DNA from 4 places in the Rhizobium sp. OAE497 genome. Region 1 is predicted to be linked to each of the others. Evidence: predicted binding sites of a transcription regulator. Region 1 holds the regulator's gene; each other region holds the start of a gene.
What was found. Region 1 encodes LexA, which represses DNA repair genes until DNA is damaged. Its sites were predicted from a motif close to TGTTCNNNNTGTGTTCNG; they were not measured.
Positions count from the first base shown of each region.

Region 2: a site for LexA is predicted at 2,148-2,165, ahead of ABIE40_RS30425 (DUF3072 domain-containing protein). Genes of this name have one in related genera too.
Region 3: a site for LexA is predicted at 2,394-2,411, ahead of ABIE40_RS07310 (DNA polymerase IV). Genes of this name have one in related genera too.
Region 4: a site for LexA is predicted at 2,005-2,022, ahead of ABIE40_RS07290 (DUF5680 domain-containing protein). Genes of this name have one in related genera too.

Region 1 covers NZ_JBEPOA010000001.1:1,730,077-1,734,561, reverse strand. The annotation lists gene eno (phosphopyruvate hydratase) at 1-453, opposite strand, end outside; gene kdsA (3-deoxy-8-phosphooctulonate synthase) at 618-1,463, opposite strand; gene ABIE40_RS08985 (VOC family protein) at 1,460-2,338, opposite strand; gene lexA (transcriptional repressor LexA) at 2,543-3,256, shown strand; gene ABIE40_RS08975 (ComEC/Rec2 family competence protein) at 3,237-4,485, opposite strand, start outside.
Region 2 covers NZ_JBEPOA010000003.1:769,576-774,060, reverse strand. The annotation lists gene ABIE40_RS30435 (J domain-containing protein) at 751-1,353, shown strand; gene ABIE40_RS30430 (DUF72 domain-containing protein) at 1,350-2,051, opposite strand; gene ABIE40_RS30425 (DUF3072 domain-containing protein) at 2,189-2,404, shown strand; gene ABIE40_RS30420 (DUF3309 family protein) at 2,649-2,828, opposite strand; gene ABIE40_RS30415 (hypothetical protein) at 3,950-4,240, shown strand.
Region 3 covers NZ_JBEPOA010000001.1:1,433,932-1,438,416, reverse strand. The annotation lists gene ABIE40_RS07330 (PleD family two-component system response regulator) at 1-786, opposite strand, end outside; gene ABIE40_RS07325 (response regulator) at 805-1,176, opposite strand; gene ABIE40_RS07320 (DUF3572 domain-containing protein) at 1,312-1,620, shown strand; gene ABIE40_RS07315 (hypothetical protein) at 1,626-2,288, shown strand; gene ABIE40_RS07310 (DNA polymerase IV) at 2,415-3,710, shown strand; gene ABIE40_RS07305 (GNAT family N-acetyltransferase) at 3,707-4,485, opposite strand, start outside.
Region 4 covers NZ_JBEPOA010000001.1:1,425,729-1,430,213, forward strand. The annotation lists gene ABIE40_RS07280 (lipoprotein-releasing ABC transporter permease subunit) at 1-792, shown strand, start outside; gene ABIE40_RS07285 (ABC transporter ATP-binding protein) at 808-1,491, shown strand; gene ABIE40_RS07290 (DUF5680 domain-containing protein) at 1,495-1,959, opposite strand; gene dnaE (DNA polymerase III subunit alpha) at 2,357-4,485, shown strand, end outside.

The sequences.
Region 1 (4,485 bases):
GCCGTTGATGATGTTCATCATCGGAACCGGCAGGAGGTGAGCGGAAGCGCCACCGACGTAGCGGTAAAGCGGCAGGCCGGCGGCCTGAGCGGCAGCCTTGGCGACAGCGAGCGAAACGCCGAGGATGGCGTTGGCGCCGAGACGCGACTTGTTCGGCGTGCCATCCAGCTCGATCATGATGTTGTCGATCTGGATCTGGTTTTCGGCATCGATGCCGCCGATGGCGTCGAAGATTTCCGTGTTGGCGGCTTCGACAGCCTTTTCGACACCCTTGCCGAGATAGCGCTTGCCGCCATCGCGAACTTCAACGGCTTCATGCGCGCCGGTCGAAGCGCCCGACGGAACAGCCGCACGGCCCATGCTGCCATCTTCGAGATAGACGTCGACTTCGACGGTGGGGTTGCCACGGCTATCGAGGATCTCGCGGGCGATGATATCGGTAATTGCAGTCATGGGTTTCTTCCTGCTCGGTGGGTGGATAAATCGTTTGAAATCGTCTTAATCGAAGGCACGCAGATTGCAATGGCGTTTTCACAGCCGTTTTTGAGCCGCCTAACATGCCTTCATTTCAGGCCACCTGCGTGGCCTATTACAAGATCATGTCAGCCTTTTGAACGTCAGGCCGACTTTGCGATCGCATCGAAGGCCAGAAGCTTCTCGAGCAGCCGCGGCATATCCTTCAGATAGATCATGTTCGGGCCATCCGACGGCGCATTGTCAGGATCTTCATGCGTCTCGACGAAGACGCCGGCGACGCCGACGGCGACGGCTGCACGCGCCAGCGTCTCGACGAATTCGCGCTGACCGCCGCTCGATCCGCCCTGCCCGCCCGGCTGCTGCACCGAATGCGTGGCGTCGAAGATCACAGGCGCGCCCATGGCCGCCATGATCGGCAGCGAGCGCATGTCGGAGACCAGCGTGTTGTAACCAAAGGAAGCACCGCGCTCGCAGAGCAGGATGTTCGGGTTGCCCGTCTCATTCAGCTTGGCAAGAACGTTCTTCATATCCCACGGAGCCAAGAACTGGCCCTTCTTGACGTTGACGGCGCGGCCGGTCTTGGCCGCAGCAACGAGAAGGTCGGTCTGGCGCGAGAGGAAAGCCGGGATCTGCAGGATGTCGACGACGGTTGCGACCTCTGCACACTGCTCCTCGGTATGGATATCGGTCAGAACCGGGAAGCCAAATTCCTTCTTCAGATCAGAGAAGACTTCGAGCGACTTGTCGAGGCCGATGCCGCGCTGCGCCGAAAGCGAAGTGCGGTTGGCCTTGTCGAAGGAAGACTTGTAGACGAGGCCGATGCCGAGCTTCTTGCAGAGTTCGCTCAGAACACCGGCGATCATGAAGGCATGTTCGCGGCTTTCCATCTGACAGGGGCCAGCGATGATCGACAGCTTGCCGGCATTGGAAAAGGTAACGCGGCCAGCGCCTTCGCCGACGGCGACTTCTGCATTGGTGTTGCTCATTGGGTCTCCTCGAAGGCGAAGATCGCGCCTTGTCCCGGCGCCGGCTTCACCAATAGACGATTGTTCATATTCAAGTAGGTGATCCCGTTAGCAGCCAAATGCGCCGCTGTCACGGCCAGATCAGCGACCGCAAAGACGATTGCCCGCGCCCGCAGGCCGTTATCGGTGCCAAGCGGCTCGACATCGAAATAGGCCTCCATCCCTTCTTCGGAATAGATGGCGATCCGGACATTACTGAGGGCGAAGGAAAGGCCGAAGGCGGCCTCACCGGGCGCAACGCCGCCACTTGCCGTCTGCAACAGCGACGCGAAGGCGTCGGGTTCCTCCGCGCTGAGGGCAATCTCGACAATGCCGAGAACGCCGTTGGCATGAGTCTCCAGCGCCTTGCGATCGGCCGGAAAGGCGTTGATCCGCTGGCAGGCGAAAAAGAACACATCGGGCGCCCTCAGATCGGCGGCAAAGGCGAGCTTGAAGGCGCCGGTCGCCTGCGTTCCATCGGGCATGACGATCGGGCGCGAGAACTCCACCATGTCACCGCCGCTCAGCTGCGCGCCATCATAGGCGGCCTTGTCCGCATCGGCATCGTCGGTGCCGAAGACGACCGCCGAGAAGCCATCATCGCCGCAGCGGAAGCGGAAGGCCTGGTCGCGGGCGATAAAGCTGTTGCCCTTGGCGGCGGCCGCATCGCACTCCGCCTGGCTCGCGATGCCGAGCGGCTCGAGATAGGTCTTGTCGGCGAGGAAGACGCAGGCATTCTCCGTTCCGAACGGATGACGGCCATTGGCGGCGACGGTGAAACCGAGACGGCCGAGTCGCTCGCGGGCGACATCGATATGGGTGACGGGCAGTACCAGATGATCGAGCGGATGCGTCATGGCGGTTCCCTCCGGTGAAGCCGGCAGAGATTTGCACGCCGCGCCGGGCAAAGCGCAAGCGCGGATAACCAATCCGGCAAAGAAACTTTCAAAAATGACGAAAAATGATGGGAAGTTTTACCAATATTTAGGCACTTGCGGAACACATATGGAACATATAGTGTCCGTTCTGGCTTTGTTTCACGAATCTGGGGAAAGACTTCGATGCTGACGCGCAAACAACAGGAGCTTCTCCTCTTCATTCACGAGCGGATGAAGGAGTCCGGCGTACCGCCGTCCTTCGACGAAATGAAGGATGCGCTCGACCTCGCCTCTAAGTCGGGCATTCATCGCCTGATCACAGCGCTCGAAGAGCGCGGCTTCATTCGCCGCCTACCGAACCGCGCCCGCGCATTGGAAGTCATCAAGCTGCCCGAGGCCTACAGCCCCAGCATCCAGCCGCGCCGCGGCTTCTCGCCAAGCGTCATCGAAGGCAGCCTCGGCAAGCCGCAGCCCGTCGCGCCGCCGAAGCCGGCGAACGAAGACAATAGCAGCTCGATCTCGGTTCCGGTCATGGGCCGCATCGCCGCCGGTGTGCCGATTTCGGCAATCCAGCAGAACACCCATGACATCACCGTTCCCGCCGATATGCTCGGAAACGGTGAGCACTATGCGCTTGAGGTCAAGGGCGACTCGATGATCGAGGCCGGCATCTACGACGGCGACACCGTCATCATCCGCAACACCAATACCGCCAATGCCGGTGATATCGTCGTCGCCCTCGTCGACGATGAAGAAGCGACGCTGAAGCGCTTCCGCCGCAAGGGCGCATCGATCGCACTCGAAGCTGCCAACCCGGCCTACGAAACGCGTATCTTCGGGCCTGACCGCGTCAAGGTTCAGGGCAAGCTTGTCGGCCTTATCCGCCGCTATCACTAACGGTGATCTCATCACCGTCAAAAGTGCCGCTACGCCAATCATAGGCGCGGTGGCGGGTCCAGGGGCGGTCGAGATCCTCGAAGGATGCGGTGACCGCTGCAGCACCTCCATCGAAGCTCAACTCGACAGAGCCTGTCCTTCTTAAAGTAGCGCCGGTGAAGAGCAGCGCGCCAGAGCGGCAGCTTTCAAGCCGCAGGCGCACCGGTGTGACAACGATATCGGATGCATCGCAGGCGGGGCCGAGGTAAGCGGCATTGTCGATGACCGTCAGCACCGAGCCGTTCTCCAGCTTTGCCGTGCACCAGGCTTTCTTGACGCAGGAAAACCGCTCTTCCCTGGCGTTCACCGCAATGGCGCTCTGCGCTTCCTGCTGTTGCGCTGGTGTCAGCCTCAATCTTTCGCCCGGCGGCGCGGTGGGGACCAGTGCCGATGTGATGAAGATCGGCTCGCGATGGCTGTCCAGCACCAGAGCCCGTTTCCACTGATCGAAGATGAAACCCGGCGGGCGCTGGCGATTGGTGGCGATTGCGCTTGAACCGATGATCCCCGCCATGCTGCCGTCCTCAGCAATGACGATCTTCGGCGGCGGCTTTTCGGGAAGCATGACGACCACAAGCGTCGACAGGGCCATGATTGCCGTGCCGATGTGCCTCAGCCGGGTGCGCAGCAGGGTCAATAGCAGGAAGCCCGCGACCGCAGCCGGGAAATACCAGGCAGGCAACCGGCCGACGCCGATATCACCGCCCCAGGACGAGACGGTCTTGGCGATCGCGATCACCAGATCGAGACCGAAGCCGACCACCTGCCAGGCCCAGGCATCCAGCCCAAACGGCATCAAAAGCATTGCAAGCAGCCCGGCCGGCATGATGACGAAGGAGATGACGGGCATGGCGGCGAGATTGGCAGGCAGGCCATAGGCCGTCAGCCGGTGAAAATGCTCGATCGAGAACAGCGCCGTCGAGAAACCGCCGATGACGGAGGTGAGCAGGATGCCGCCGAAGAAGCCGGCCGCCGATGACATGAGCCTGACGAGGCGCAATTTCGCAAAGGGCTTGTCGCGGGCCGGCCGCTCCTTCCAGAGCGCATAGCCGGCGACCAGCGCCAGCGTCGCGGCAAAGGACATCTGAAAGCTCGGCCCCATGATTTCTGAGGGCGAGATGGCGATGATGATCAGCGCCGAGAGCGCCACGTTGCGCAAACTGATCGACGGCCGGTCGAAGAACACCGCC
Region 2 (4,485 bases), on a different contig from region 1:
CGCGCTTGATAGGCATGGTTAGGCGATGGGATGTTTCAGGCATTCGGCAGGCGCGGCAAGCAGCCGATTGAACCTGACGAAATCTCCATGGTTCATGGCCTCATCAAAGATTACTGCGGCAAAAGAGCATTGGAGACCGAGTGCCGGGAGGCTCTGAAAGCAGGGAATGGGAGACCGGTCAGCACAGACTGCGCCCGCTGCTCAGCGAGAACGACAAGAATTGCTCCGAGCGTTGCTGAGGATGGCCTACAAGGTCAAAGGGCGAGATCTCTTCGGAGGGCCGGTCCGCTACAACCTACCGGTTGGTGAACTACGTCTTTCGGATGAATTGCCCTACAGCTTAGAGCTGTTACTTTATGTCAGCCGGGGCAGTAGAGTAAGATGATCGAGACCCCTGCATGTCAAAGGCTCGTCGTACCGGAATGCGACGAGCCTTTTCTTTTATCCATCCTCAGGCCGAGCCCGCCGTCTTTCAGTGTCCATAGCGCAATGATCCACGACGATAGGACGCCGGGAGCTGAATAGAGCGCTCGAACTGGTCCCTTCACCCGAACAGACCGGTGCAATCTCGTTTGCGTTCAAGAACGTCACCGCCGGCCGCGAGAGCGGAGGTCAAAGGGGAGACGAGGTCGTAACTGCCGGCCGAACCGCCGTCACACTATGCCTTGAGGGCTCGCGAGGTTTGCCGTCAGGATACGATGATCGATCGCACGCTTGCCCTGCACAAAGTGTTCGCCATATAGCAGTCCAATGAGCGATAATAAGATCTTCGTTGGCATCCGGCCAACACGCAGTGGACGGCGCAGCGCAACTCAGGAGCAGACTGGCCCTAAGTGTCAGTGGGAAGGGTGCGAAAGCGCCGGCACTCACCGCGCACCGGTTGGGGGCGCCGCCGACGGGCTCTACCTGATGTTTTGCGCTGGACACTCGAGACAGTACAGCAAGGGCTACGACTACTCGCCAGGCAAATCAGACCCCGTCGTCGCGAGATATCAGCTCGACGCCGCCGCTGGCAGAATTCCGGCGCGTGGCGTCAGAACAAATCACCAGGCTTTGGAGACGCCACTGCCCTCGTCGATACCCTCGGGTTCGGCAAAGTCACTGAAAGCGCGCGGAAAAGCCGTCCAGCCGACCGGCACTATTTCGTTGCGAAAGCTGAGGCCACTTGAAGCCCAGGCCTTCGACACGCTCGCGCTCCCGCGTGATGCCACCGCAGACGACATAAGACGTCGATATAAAGAGCGGCTTAAACTCGACCATCCGGACGCCAATAGCGGGGATCGGCAGTCGGAGGATCGCCTTAGGGCCACGATCAATGCCTATAGAATCCTCAAAGGCAGCGGCTTCTGTTAGGATGGCTCGCGGAGCTGGCGCATCGTCATTGCGTTTTCGATTGCAGCGCCCGAAGCTGTATTGTCGAAAACGCACCAGCTGTCCGACGCCAGCAGATCGCAGAATGAACGGATTTCCTCCTTGCTGTAGCTTGAATAGTAAATTTTTGGCGTGCCATGCAGACGAATGTATTTTGGTCGCCTGTCAAAATCGTTTGCTGGCCAGACCGGCGCAGGATCCGCAAGAACACGGTCCATCGCATATGTCTTTAATAGATCCAATGCCTCGCTGCACGAAAAGCTCGCGTGTCGTGCCTCAACAACAACCGGTCCATCATCGGCGTCGCGCATTATCCTGAAGGCCGGTGCGAGCACCTCAGCATTAAAGGCAAGCGACGGCGGCAGCTGGCAAAGAAGAGGTCCGCGCTTTTTGTCCAATGGTGCGATATCGCCAAGGAACGTCTGGAACGGCGCAGCGATGTCTCTCATCGCTCGCTCGTGGGTGACCTCCTTCGGAAGCTTTACCGAGAACAGGAATGCATCCGGTACTGCGTCGACCCATCGCGCGAAGGTGGACGGCCGGTGTCGGCGGTAGAAGGTCGAATTGATCTCTACGCCGTCGAAGATGGAAGCATATCGTGTCAAGGCGCTTCCTTCTTCAGCGAACCGATCGGCGTTTTTCTTTGGAATGGACCAGCCCGCAGTAGCGATGGTCGGCAAATCGATGTCCTCGCAGCTGACAATCATCAAGGCGAAACGGAGCAGACTTGAACCTGGTTCCACACCAGCCAACATAGATCGGAACCACTGCGCTTCCGGAACGTTTGGGGAACGACTTCAGTTTTCAGGAGATCGGCATGCGTGAAAATTCAAAACCGGATAGTTCGTCGAACACACAGAAGGACCCGGACGACTGGGTGAGTGGCGACGAGCCAATGACCGGGGCGCAAAGCTCCTACCTCAAGACCTTGTCGGAGCAGGCGCACCGTTCTGACGCCTTCGCGGAAGACCTGACAAAAGCAGAGGCCTCCAAGCGGATCGAGGAGCTACGCCGCTCACTCGACCTGGAATGACGAAGGGGCGCGCCGGCGCACAAGGTGCTTTCGACGCGGCTGACTTGCGTCGGGTGCAAACGGCATTGGCAACGATCGACTATCGTGCTCTGGAGGTCTCGCCGCCGTAGCCGTCATGACATCGAAGTTCAACGCGATCGCCATCGACCGGGTCTCATTAGGGACATGCGCGCCGCCTCTGCTCGATCGAATTGTCCAAGGCATGGGGCGGGTGGCGACCTCTGCCGCCACCCAACCTGGCAGATCACACTGGCGGGGCAGCGCCTCCATGCAGCGCACCAAGCAGCCAAAGTACCAACAGGATGACAACGACAAGGCCAAGCACGCCCCCCAAGCCGCGCCCGCCATATCTGCCATGGGCGTAGTAGCCGCCGCCGCCGCCGAGGAGGAGTATAAGAACAATGATGATTATGAGTGTTGTCATATGAGCATCCTTCGCCATTGATAGTTTTGCCATTACGGCACTGCAATCAGTTAGTTAGGGCCCAGAGTCCTTATGTCTAGGTTGCCTCCAACTTGATGCGCGAGCGAATCGGGCTCGCCTTACAAAGCCGTTCTGATAGGAGTGGCAGCTGACCCTCAAGCCTCTTGATCGCGGTGGCACCGACGTTATTTTGTCCTCACAATGGATCATTTACGCTACCAAATCTCGAAGAACCCGTTAGATCGGAATTATTCCGTCATCGACATATTTACGGGATGGCCGGCAGAGTTTCATGGCGTCACGCTCGACTGCTTGGACGGACCAGAAGCCGACCGGATGGTCGACGTCCTCAACTTGCAGGACTTTGACCGCCGGGGGCAGTTGCGGCCATTGCGGTAGTGCCTAGCCCACCTGCCGCTTTCAGACTGCGTCGCAACACCCCGGCAGCGAGTGACGGCATACCGGGGCGCTGCTTGACGGGCTAGACCGACAGAGTGCTCACCACCTTCATTCGTGTCATTCTTCGCTTACGGCGCTTGCAGGAACATTCGCGCCGATCGGTCGGATTGCCTCTTCGCACCCCACGCGTCCTCTACCGAGACCAACCATCAGAAACGGTCCGTCATGTCACGACGTCCGCCTTCCATCCCGTCCCAGGTCGACGTTGATGTGGGCGCGCGTTTGCAATGCCGGAGAATTCTCAAAATATCTCAGCCGCTCTGCCTGAGAAGCTGGCGATTGTTTTTCAGGACGTGCAACAATACGAACTAGGTCGGACCGGATTGGGTTGGCCGATTGCAGCAGTTGCGGGCATACCCGGGACCAGACCGGTAGTGCCTTTCGGTGAAGAAATATCCACACTGACGATCACGACGCTGCACTTCTTGCAGTCAAAGACCCGCCGCCTCCCCAAGAGGCAGGCCCGCTGAATAAGCATTCGTCATGATCACAAAGCCTGTTCGAATTGATCAAGACGCTCGCCGGCGAGGCTTGAGCAGCAGAACCGACATTGTGGGGTGCCTCCTTAAGTACGGCGGGCTTTTCGTAATTGCAATTTTCGTTTAAACGTCTGACCGAATTTAAGTGTCTTACCAGCTTGGAGCGCGGATCGTCCCTGTAACATGGTGGAAAAAAGCACAGAATCTCCGTTGAGCGAAACCTGTCTCCAGATACTGCGCGAGCTGGAGGAGGATCTGCCGATCTCATCAGAGGATGAATGGTTCGAAATTCGCGCCCTGCTTCACGACTTGTACAGCCATGGCGTCCGAGGCCATGCGCGTCTCAAGCGTCTGCTGTTTTCGTCCGTCATCAACCGCCGCCTTGCCCCGCAGCCCCGAAATCCGGTTCGAGCATCTTATCACTCCTGGGGCAACGGCAAGCTCAATCGCCTGATCGAGCGCAACAGTCGGTGAATTGCCCATCGTCAGGATTGGCGCCTCGGCTCAAGCAATCATCGACCGCGATACGCCTCCGCCGGGAGTTGCAACTGCATCGGCCGATCGTCAACAAAATTGTGGTACACACCATGCGGGACGGTGTCGTGAGCTTCGTGCGCACGGTTTGCCGGTGTCCGTCGCGAAAGGACGCGCCTGTTGGGCGAGCGGCGCCCGCCTCGATGGACGAGCTCCGCGCAATTGTCGAGGCTTCTTTGCGGTGT
Region 3 (4,485 bases), 300 kb from region 1:
GTTCGGGTCCAGCGGGCGGACGATATAATCGTTGACCCCGAGATCGAGCGCCCGGATGACCATCTCGTCATCGCCCTGATCGGTGACGATCAGGATAGGCAGGAAGCGCGTGCGCTCCAGCGAACGGAACTGCGAGCAAAGACGAAGCGGATCGTAGTCGTCGAAGTTGGTATTGACGATGACGAGTTCGAAGGCGTTTTCCGCAGCTTCGAAGAGGGCCGCCTGCGGATCCGAGATTGCCGTGATGTCGGCGATCGGCTTCAGCGTCCTGATGATGCGTTCCTGGGAATTGGCGCGGCCATCGACGAGGAGGACCTGCCCTGCATCCTCGGCGCGCCCCTCGCCTGTCCGCAAGAGATCGTCGATCCCCATGGTCTGCGCCGTCTCGGCGCGGATGCGCAGTTCGTCGCTCAGCGTCTTCAGGCGCAGCAGGCTCTTCACCCGCGAGATCAGCTGCAGGTCGTTGACCGGCTTGGTCAGGAAGTCGTCGGCACCGGCCTTCAGGCCGCGCACGCGGTCGGCCGGCTGATCGAGCGCGGTGACCATGACGACGGGGATATGCGAGGTCTTCTGGTTGGCCTTCAGCCGCTCGCAGACCTCGAAGCCGTTGAGGCCCGGCATCATCACGTCGAGAAGAATGATATCGACCTGATTGCGCTCGCAGATCGCCAGCGCCTCATAGCCGTCGGCGGCCGTCAGGACATCGAAATACTCCGCGACCAGCCGCGCTTCGAGCAGCTTCACGTTTGCCGGAATATCGTCAACAACCAGAATGCGCGCAGTCATAGGCTTCTTTCCGATGCGCTAGGCATCGCCGAGATAGGTCTTGATCGTTTCGATGAATTTCGGGACGGAGATCGGTTTTGAGACATAGGCCTCGCAACCGCCCTGGCGGATACGCTCCTCATCGCCCTTCATCGCAAAGGCGGTGACGGCGATGACGGGAATGACGTGCAGCTCGTCGTCTTCCTTCAGCCACTTGGTCACCTCAAGCCCGGAAACCTCCGGCAGCTGGATGTCCATCAGGATCAGGTCCGGACGATGTTTGCGAGCAAGATCAAGCGCTTCCATGCCATTTCGGGTCTGGATCGTGGTATATCCGGATGCCTCGATCAGGTCGCGAAAGAGCTTCATGTTGAGCTCGTTATCTTCTACAATCATCACCTGTTTGGGCATGGCAAGCTCGTTCCTATGTTCCGTCCCTGCAAATGTCCGCCTGACGTGAAGCGACATGCGAACGCGCGGCTCGACGAAACCGATAGCGGCAAGCTACCGGTATTTGGTTGAAAAAAAGGTAACTTACCCAGCGAAATGCAAAGCAACTTCAAGACTTCGAAACAACTCGCCAGAGATCCGCATGAAACGGCGATTGCCGTACTTGGCTGGCTCGCCAACGAACCCGACATGTTCTCGCGATTCCTGGCGCTGACAGGCGTCGAGCCGGTGCAGGTGCGCAACGCCATCAACGATCCGGGCTTCCTCTCCGGCATGCTCGATTTCGTCATGCAGCACGAGCCGACAGCCATGGCATTCTGCCAGGCCACCGAGACACCGCCGGAAGCGCTGACGGCTGCCTGGCAGCACTTCTCGTCGCCAGGCCTCGATTCCGGGCAGTATTGAAACCGATGCTGATCGACGGTCTCGACACATCCCATGTACGCCTCGGCGACAGGCCGCTGATCGTCTGCGATGTCGACGACGTCGTGTTGCAATTCATCGTGCCGTTCGAGCGCTTTCTGGTCAGCGAGGGCTACCGGCTGGTGCCGCGCTCCTTCAAGCTGCATGGGAATATCGAGACGGCGGATGGCGCGCCAGCCGATGACGTGACAGTCAGCCGCTTGATCGAGACCTTTTTCGAGCGGCAGGAAGACTGGCAGGCGCCGTTGGCGCTTGCGGGGGAGAGCCTCGCCGCGCTGTCTGCGACAGCCGATATCGTTCTGCTCACGGCCATGCCGCCCGTCTACCGCGACCAGCGCCGTCGGCTGCTCGACCGGTTCGAGCTCGACTATCCGTTGCTCGCCTCGCTGCGGCCGAAGGGGCCGATCGTCAAGGCCCTGCATGGCGCCCGCGACTTGCCCGTCGTCTTCATCGACGACATGGTGCGCAACCTGCATTCCGTGCAAGAGCATGTCGATAGCTGCCTGCTGCTGCATCTGATGCCGGTATCGGAGATTCATCGCTTCGCGCCCTCCGCCATGGATGGCATTGCCAAGGTTGCGGGATGGGAAGAGGCCGCCGCCCATATCGGCGAACATCTGTCGCTGCCGCCGGCCCCTGCCCGCGACTGACTGTCTACCCCCATCGATGAAACGGCCTCAAAATGCCGTCTGATATCCAATGCCTGGCTGCTCCTCTTGTCTTGAGACTCGAAAGCTTAGAGCGTAAAGTCGCCATGTTCAACATTTGTTCCAGCGATGACTCACCCTGCGCCTGACAAGACACACGGCTTCTGTCGCGACTGCCTTGCCGAGCAGAAGGGCGAAGCGCGCCGTTGCACGGCCTGCGGCAGCCCGCGCGTGGTGCGACACAAGGAACTCTACGGACTGACGCTGGCGCATATCGACTGCGACGCCTTCTATGCGGCTGTCGAGAAACGCGACAATCCGGAGCTTGCGGACAAGCCCGTGATCATCGGCGGCGGCAAGCGCGGCGTCGTCTCCACCGCCTGCTATATCGCCCGCATCCATGGGGTGCGTTCGGCCATGCCGATGTTCAAGGCGCTCGAGGCTTGCCCGCAGGCGGTCGTCATCCGGCCCGACATGGAAAAATACGGCAGGGTCGGCCGTGAAGTTCGCAGCATGATGCAGGAGCTGACACCACTGGTGCAGCCGCTGTCAATCGACGAGGCCTTCCTGGAGCTTGGCGGCACTGAGCGCCTGCACCACGATCCCCCTGCTCGCACGCTGGCGAAATTCGCCCGGCGCGTCGAAAAGGAGGTCGGCATCACCGTTTCCGTCGGTCTCTCCTATTGCAAATTCTTGGCGAAGGTCGCCTCCGACCTGCAGAAGCCGCGGGGATTTTCGGTGATCGGCCGCGAGGAAGCGGTCGAGTTTCTGGCGCCTCGCCCCGTCACCACGATCTGGGGCGTCGGCAAGGCATTTGCCGCCACGCTTGAATCCGACGGCATCCGCACGATCGGGCAGCTGCAGCAGATGGAAGAGACCGACCTGATGCGCCGCTACGGCAGCATGGGCCAGCGCCTCGCCCGTCTCTCTCGCGGCATCGACGACCGCGAGGTGCATCTGAACGAGGCGGCAAAGAGCGTCTCGGCGGAGACGACATTCTTCGAGGATATCTCGCGGCACGACGATCTGGTGCCGATCCTGCGCAATCTCTCCGAGAAGGTCTCCTGGCGGCTGAAGAAGGATGATATCGCCGGGCATACCGTGGTGCTGAAGATGAAGACCGCGGACTTCAAGCTCCGGACGCGCAACCGGCGCCTCGAAGACCCGACCCAGCTTGCCGACCGCATATTTCGCACCGGCATCGAGCTTCTGGAGAAGGAGACCGACGGCACGAAATTCCGCCTGATCGGCATCGGCGTCAGCGATCTCTGCGATCCCGGCCGCGCCGATCCGCCCGATCTTATCGACCAGCAATCGACACGGCGGGCGGCGGCGGAAGCGGCGATGGACAAGCTGCGCGACAAGTTCGGCAAGGGCACGGTCGAGACCGGCTATACATTCGGCGGCGGCAAGCGCGAGCGCTAGACCGGTTCGACCGCGTGCAGTTCGGCAAGAACGGCCGCCTTGTTCAAGGCCGCCTGAGCGTAATCCGGTGTCTTTTCAAGAGCATGCGAATAGCTCTCGACGGCCTCGTCGAGACGGCCCATCCGGCGCAGGACATTGCCGCGATTGTTGAAGGCCGTGGCATAGCCGGGCGACAGGGCGATCGCCCGGTCATAGCTCGCCAGCGCCGCCTCATCGCGCTTCAGGGCCGCAAGGATGTTGCCGCAAGTGCAATGGGCGGCGGCATCTTCCGGCCGTAGCGCCAGTGCCTCGGCCACCTCTGTCTGCGCCGCCTCGAACCTGCCCTGCTGCAGCAGGACCAGCGCCAGCTGATGATGGGCGGCGAAATGAGCGGGCTCCGCCTCGATGACGCGGCGATAGCCTGACGCGGCCCGATCGAGCGCGCCCTGGCGGTGATCGTTGACCGCGGTCTGCATCAATGTGTCGAGCTCGCCCGCATTGGCCGGGCGGCGGCGGGCGGCTTCGAGATTGGCCCAAAGGGCGCGGCCGCGCGCATGATCCGGATCGACCGCGAGGATCTGCCGGCAGCAGAGCGCGGCATTTTCCAGATCGCCCTTCGCCGCCATATGCGAGGCACGGGTGCAGACGGCATCCAGCGATCGCGGATCGAGGCGATCGCCGATATTGCGCTCCGAGACCGTCATCACCCGACGGCGCTCGACCTGGTGCTGCTCAGCACCGAAAGTGAACTTGTAGGAGTAATCCCCGGTGCCGAAGTCATAGACACGGAAGCCGT
Region 4 (4,485 bases), 300 kb from region 1:
GGCATGGCCAACCAGCTCGGCCTGCAGGCGGGCGATACGATCACGCTGATCTCGCCCGAAGGTGACGTCACGCCGATGGGCATCAATCCGCGGGTGAAGTCCTATACGGTCTCCGGCATCTTCGAGATCGGCATGTCGGAGTATGATTCCGCCATCATCTACATGCCGCTCGAGGAATCGCAGCTCTATTTCAATTCCGAAGGGCTGGTGCAATCGATCGAGCTCTTCGCCAGCAATCCAGATGATATCGACAATCTGAGGCCGAAGGTCGAGGCTGCCGCGGGCCGCCAGATCGCCATCACCGACTGGCGCCAGCGCAACCAGACCTTCTTCTCGGCGCTGCAGGTCGAGCGCAACGTCATGTTCATGATCCTGACGCTGATCGTTCTCGTCGCTGCGCTGAACATCATCTCGGGTCTCATCATGCTGGTGAAGGACAAGGGCAGCGACATCGCCATCCTGAGAACCATGGGGGCGAGCTCCGGCGCCATCATGCGCATCTTCTTCATGACCGGGGCTGCGATCGGCATAGTCGGGACGCTTGCCGGCGTGCTGCTCGGCGTCGTCGTCTGCATCAATATTGAGTCGATCCGCCAGTTCTTCTCCTGGGTCACCGGAACGATACTCTTCAATCCGCAGCTCTACTTCCTGAGCCAGCTGCCGGCGCAGATGAGCGTCAGCGAGACGACTTCGGTCGTCATCATGGCTCTGACGCTGTCTTTTCTTGCGACCATCTTCCCGGCCTGGAGGGCTTCACGGCTCGATCCGGTGCAGGCGCTGCGCTACGAATAAGGAATGCTGAACTCCATGAAACGCAATGTCGTTCTCAAGCTTTCCGGCGTCGAGCGTCACTACGGGCAGGGCGATACGGTGCTCTCCATCCTGAAGGGGGCCGACTTCACGCTGCATAGCGGCGAGATCGTCGCTCTGGTTGCGCCGTCGGGCACCGGCAAGTCGACGCTGCTCCATCTGGCGGGTCTCCTGGAACATCCTGATGACGGTGAGGTCAGCATCAACGGTCATGCCTGCAACGGACTGTCCGACGATAAGCGCACGGCGATCCGCCGTAGCGAGATCGGCTTCGTCTATCAGTTTCATCACCTGCTGCCCGAGTTCTCCGCGCAGGAAAACATCATGATGCCGCAGATGATCTCGGGCCTGCCGCGCAAGGAAGCTGCCGAGCGTGCCAAGCAGCTGCTCGACTACATGCGCATCGGCCACCGCGGCGCTCATCGTCCTGGCGAACTCTCCGGCGGCGAGCAGCAGCGTGTGGCGATTGCGCGCGCTGTTGCCAATGCGCCAAGCCTGCTGCTCGCCGACGAACCGACCGGCAATCTCGATCCGGAGACGGCCAACTATGTCTTCGATGCTCTGGAGGCGCTGGTGCGCCAGTCCGGTTTGGCGGCCCTGATCGCCACGCATAATCACGAGCTCGCCAGCCGCATGGACCGACGTGTCACGATCAGCGACGGCAAGGTCGTCGACTTCTGAGCCTCAGAGCCGGATCAGGCCGCCGCGGTAGTCAAGTTCATAGGCGCGCCTTTCCTCGACGATGATCATTTCCACGCCGCGGAAATGCGCGCAGTCGCCCTCGCTGCTGTCGATATAGAGGCCGAAGGCGTGGTCGAATTTCATGCCGCCGAGGAAGCGCTTCTTTTCCGAATACATCGACGACAGGGCCGCCTTGATGACGGCGCCGGCGCGGCTGCCGTCGATCAAACCGGGCTCGAGGATGTGGCCGAAATAGTTCATCGCCCAGATGGGCTCGCCATTCAGCCAGACCGTTTCCTGGCCGCAAAAATCCGTTCCGCCGAAATAGCTGTCGAGATAGCGCCATTCGCCACGCTCGTAGCCGATGTCATGCGAACCCGGACGGCAGGATGGGCGGGGACTGCCGCCACCCACGTAGGTCCTCGATTTCGCCTCGACGATGAAGTCATTGAGCAGGGTGAGATACATGGCGCGCCTCCTGCGGGCGTTGTCGCAGATGCGTGACCTTCTGTAAAGAACAAATAGAGAACAGAGCGATTGCCGCCGGCTGGGATAGGTGGGCGAACGCCCCCGGACGCGCGTTAACCAAACGGAAAAGATTCCTGTTGACGAAAGAACAAGAGTGGAACAAACTAAAAACATAACGAGTAAAGGAGAGCCAAATGACTGACATGATCCGTGACGTCGCAGCATTCACCTCCATCGCAATGTTCGTTGCCAGCTTCTCGCTGATCCTGATGGCAATGTAATTTTTCAGGGGACCGCATGGCTGCCATGCGGTTCAAGACGGGGTCTTCTTCTGGACATCTCCACGGCCACGACCGACAATGGCGCCGATTCATACGGGCGATTGAAGGGACGTGTCATGGCGGAAGCAGAGAGCGGATTTATCGGCGGGACGCCGGGCTTCGTTCATCTGCGCGTGCACTCGGCCTATTCACTGCTCGAGGGCGCGCTGCCGCTGAAGAAGGTTCTCTACAAGGCTGCGGGCGATAGCCAGCCGGCGATCGCCATCACCGATACGAACAACCTGTTCGTCGCGCTGGAATTCTCGCAAAAAGCCATGGACGAGGGCCTGCAGCCGATCATCGGCTGCCAGCTGTCGATCGACATGGAAGACGGCCTGGAGATCGAGAAGCGCGGCGGCCAGCAGATGATGGGCAAGCTCCCGTCGATCGTCGTCCTTGCCGCCAGCGATGACGGCTACGAGCGTCTCGTCGATCTCGTCAGCCGCGCCTATCTCGGCGGCGAGGACGGACAGGCGATCCACATCCGCTCGTCCTGGCTGGAAGAGGCGGGCACCGAAGGCCTGATCGCGCTGACGGGTTCGCTCAGCGGCCCGGTCGATATGGCCCTCAAGCAGGGACACCTGGCGCCGGCCGTATCGCGGCTGCTGACGCTGAAGTCACTGTTCGGTGACCGGCTCTATGTCGAGCTGCAGCGCCACGGCACTTACGACAAGCGCCATGAACAGAAGATCATCGGTCTCGCCTATGAGCACGACCTGCCGTTGGTCGCCACCAACGAGGCCTTCTTCCCGACGCGCGACGACTACGACGCGCATGACGCGCTGATGGCGGTTGCCCATAACGCCATCGTTTCCGACGACAGCCGCTTCCGCCTGACGCCGGACCATTACCTGAAGAGCCGCGCCGAAATGGCGAAGCTCTTTGCCGATTTGCCGGAGGCGCTTGAGAATACGATCGAGATCGCCCGGCGCTGCTCCTTCGTCCTGAAGACCCGCAAGCCGATCCTGCCGCGCTTCACCGGCGCCACCGCCGATCCCGAGGAAGCCGAGCGCGCCGAGGCGCTGGAGCTTCGCCGCCAGGCGGAGGAGGGGCTCGACATGCGCCTCGCGACACTCGGCATGTCGGCTGGCTACGAAGAGAAGGATTACCGCGAGCGGCTGGAATTCGAGCTCAGTGTCATCGAGCGCATGAAGTTCCCCGGCTACTTCCTGATCGTTGCGGACTTCATCAAATGGGCCAAGCAGCATGACATCCCCGTCGGCCCCGGCCGCGGTTCGGGTGCGGGCTCGCTCGTCGCTTATGCGCTGACGATCACCGACGTTGATCCCCTGCGCTTCTCGCTGCTCTTCGAACGCTTCCTCAATCCGGAACGCGTTTCGATGCCCGACTTCGATATCGACTTCTGCCAGGATCGCCGCGAAGAGGTGATCCGCTACGTGCAGAAGAAATACGGCCGCGAGCAGGTGGCACAGATCATCACCTTCGGTTCGCTGCAGGCCCGCGCTGCACTGCGCGACGTCGGCCGCGTGCTCGAGATGCCCTATGGCCAGGTCGACAAGATCTGCAAGATGGTGCCCAACAACCCGGCCAACCCGACCCCCTTGCACAAGGCGATCGAGGAAGATCCGAAATTCCAGGAAGAGGCCGACAAGGAGCCCGTCGTCGCCCGCCTGCTCGATATCGCCCAGAAGATCGAGGGTCTCTACCGCCACGCCTCCACGCACGCCGCCGGTATCGTCATCGGCGACCGTCCGCTGTCGAAGCTGGTGCCGATGTATCGAGACCCGCGTTCCGACATGCCGGTCACCCAGTTCAACATGAAATGGGTCGAGCAGGCCGGCCTCGTCAAGTTCGACTTCCTCGGCCTGAAGACGCTGACGGTGCTCAAGGTCGCGGTCGATTTCTGCAAGAAGCGCGGCATCGAAGTCGATCTCGCCTCCATCCCGCTCGACGACAAGCTGACTTACGAGATGCTGTCGCGCGGCGAAACGGTCGGTGTGTTCCAGGTGGAAAGTGCCGGCATGCGCAAGGCGCTGATCGGCATGAAGCCCGACTGCATCGAGGACATCATTGCGCTGGTAGCGCTGTACCGTCCGGGCCCGATGGAAAACATCCCGACCTACAATGCCCGCAAGCATGGCGAGGAAGAGGTCGAGTCGATCCATCCGACGATCGACTATCTGCTGAAGGAAACCCAGGGCGTTATCGTCTACCAGGAGCAGGTCATGCAGATCGCTCAGGTTCT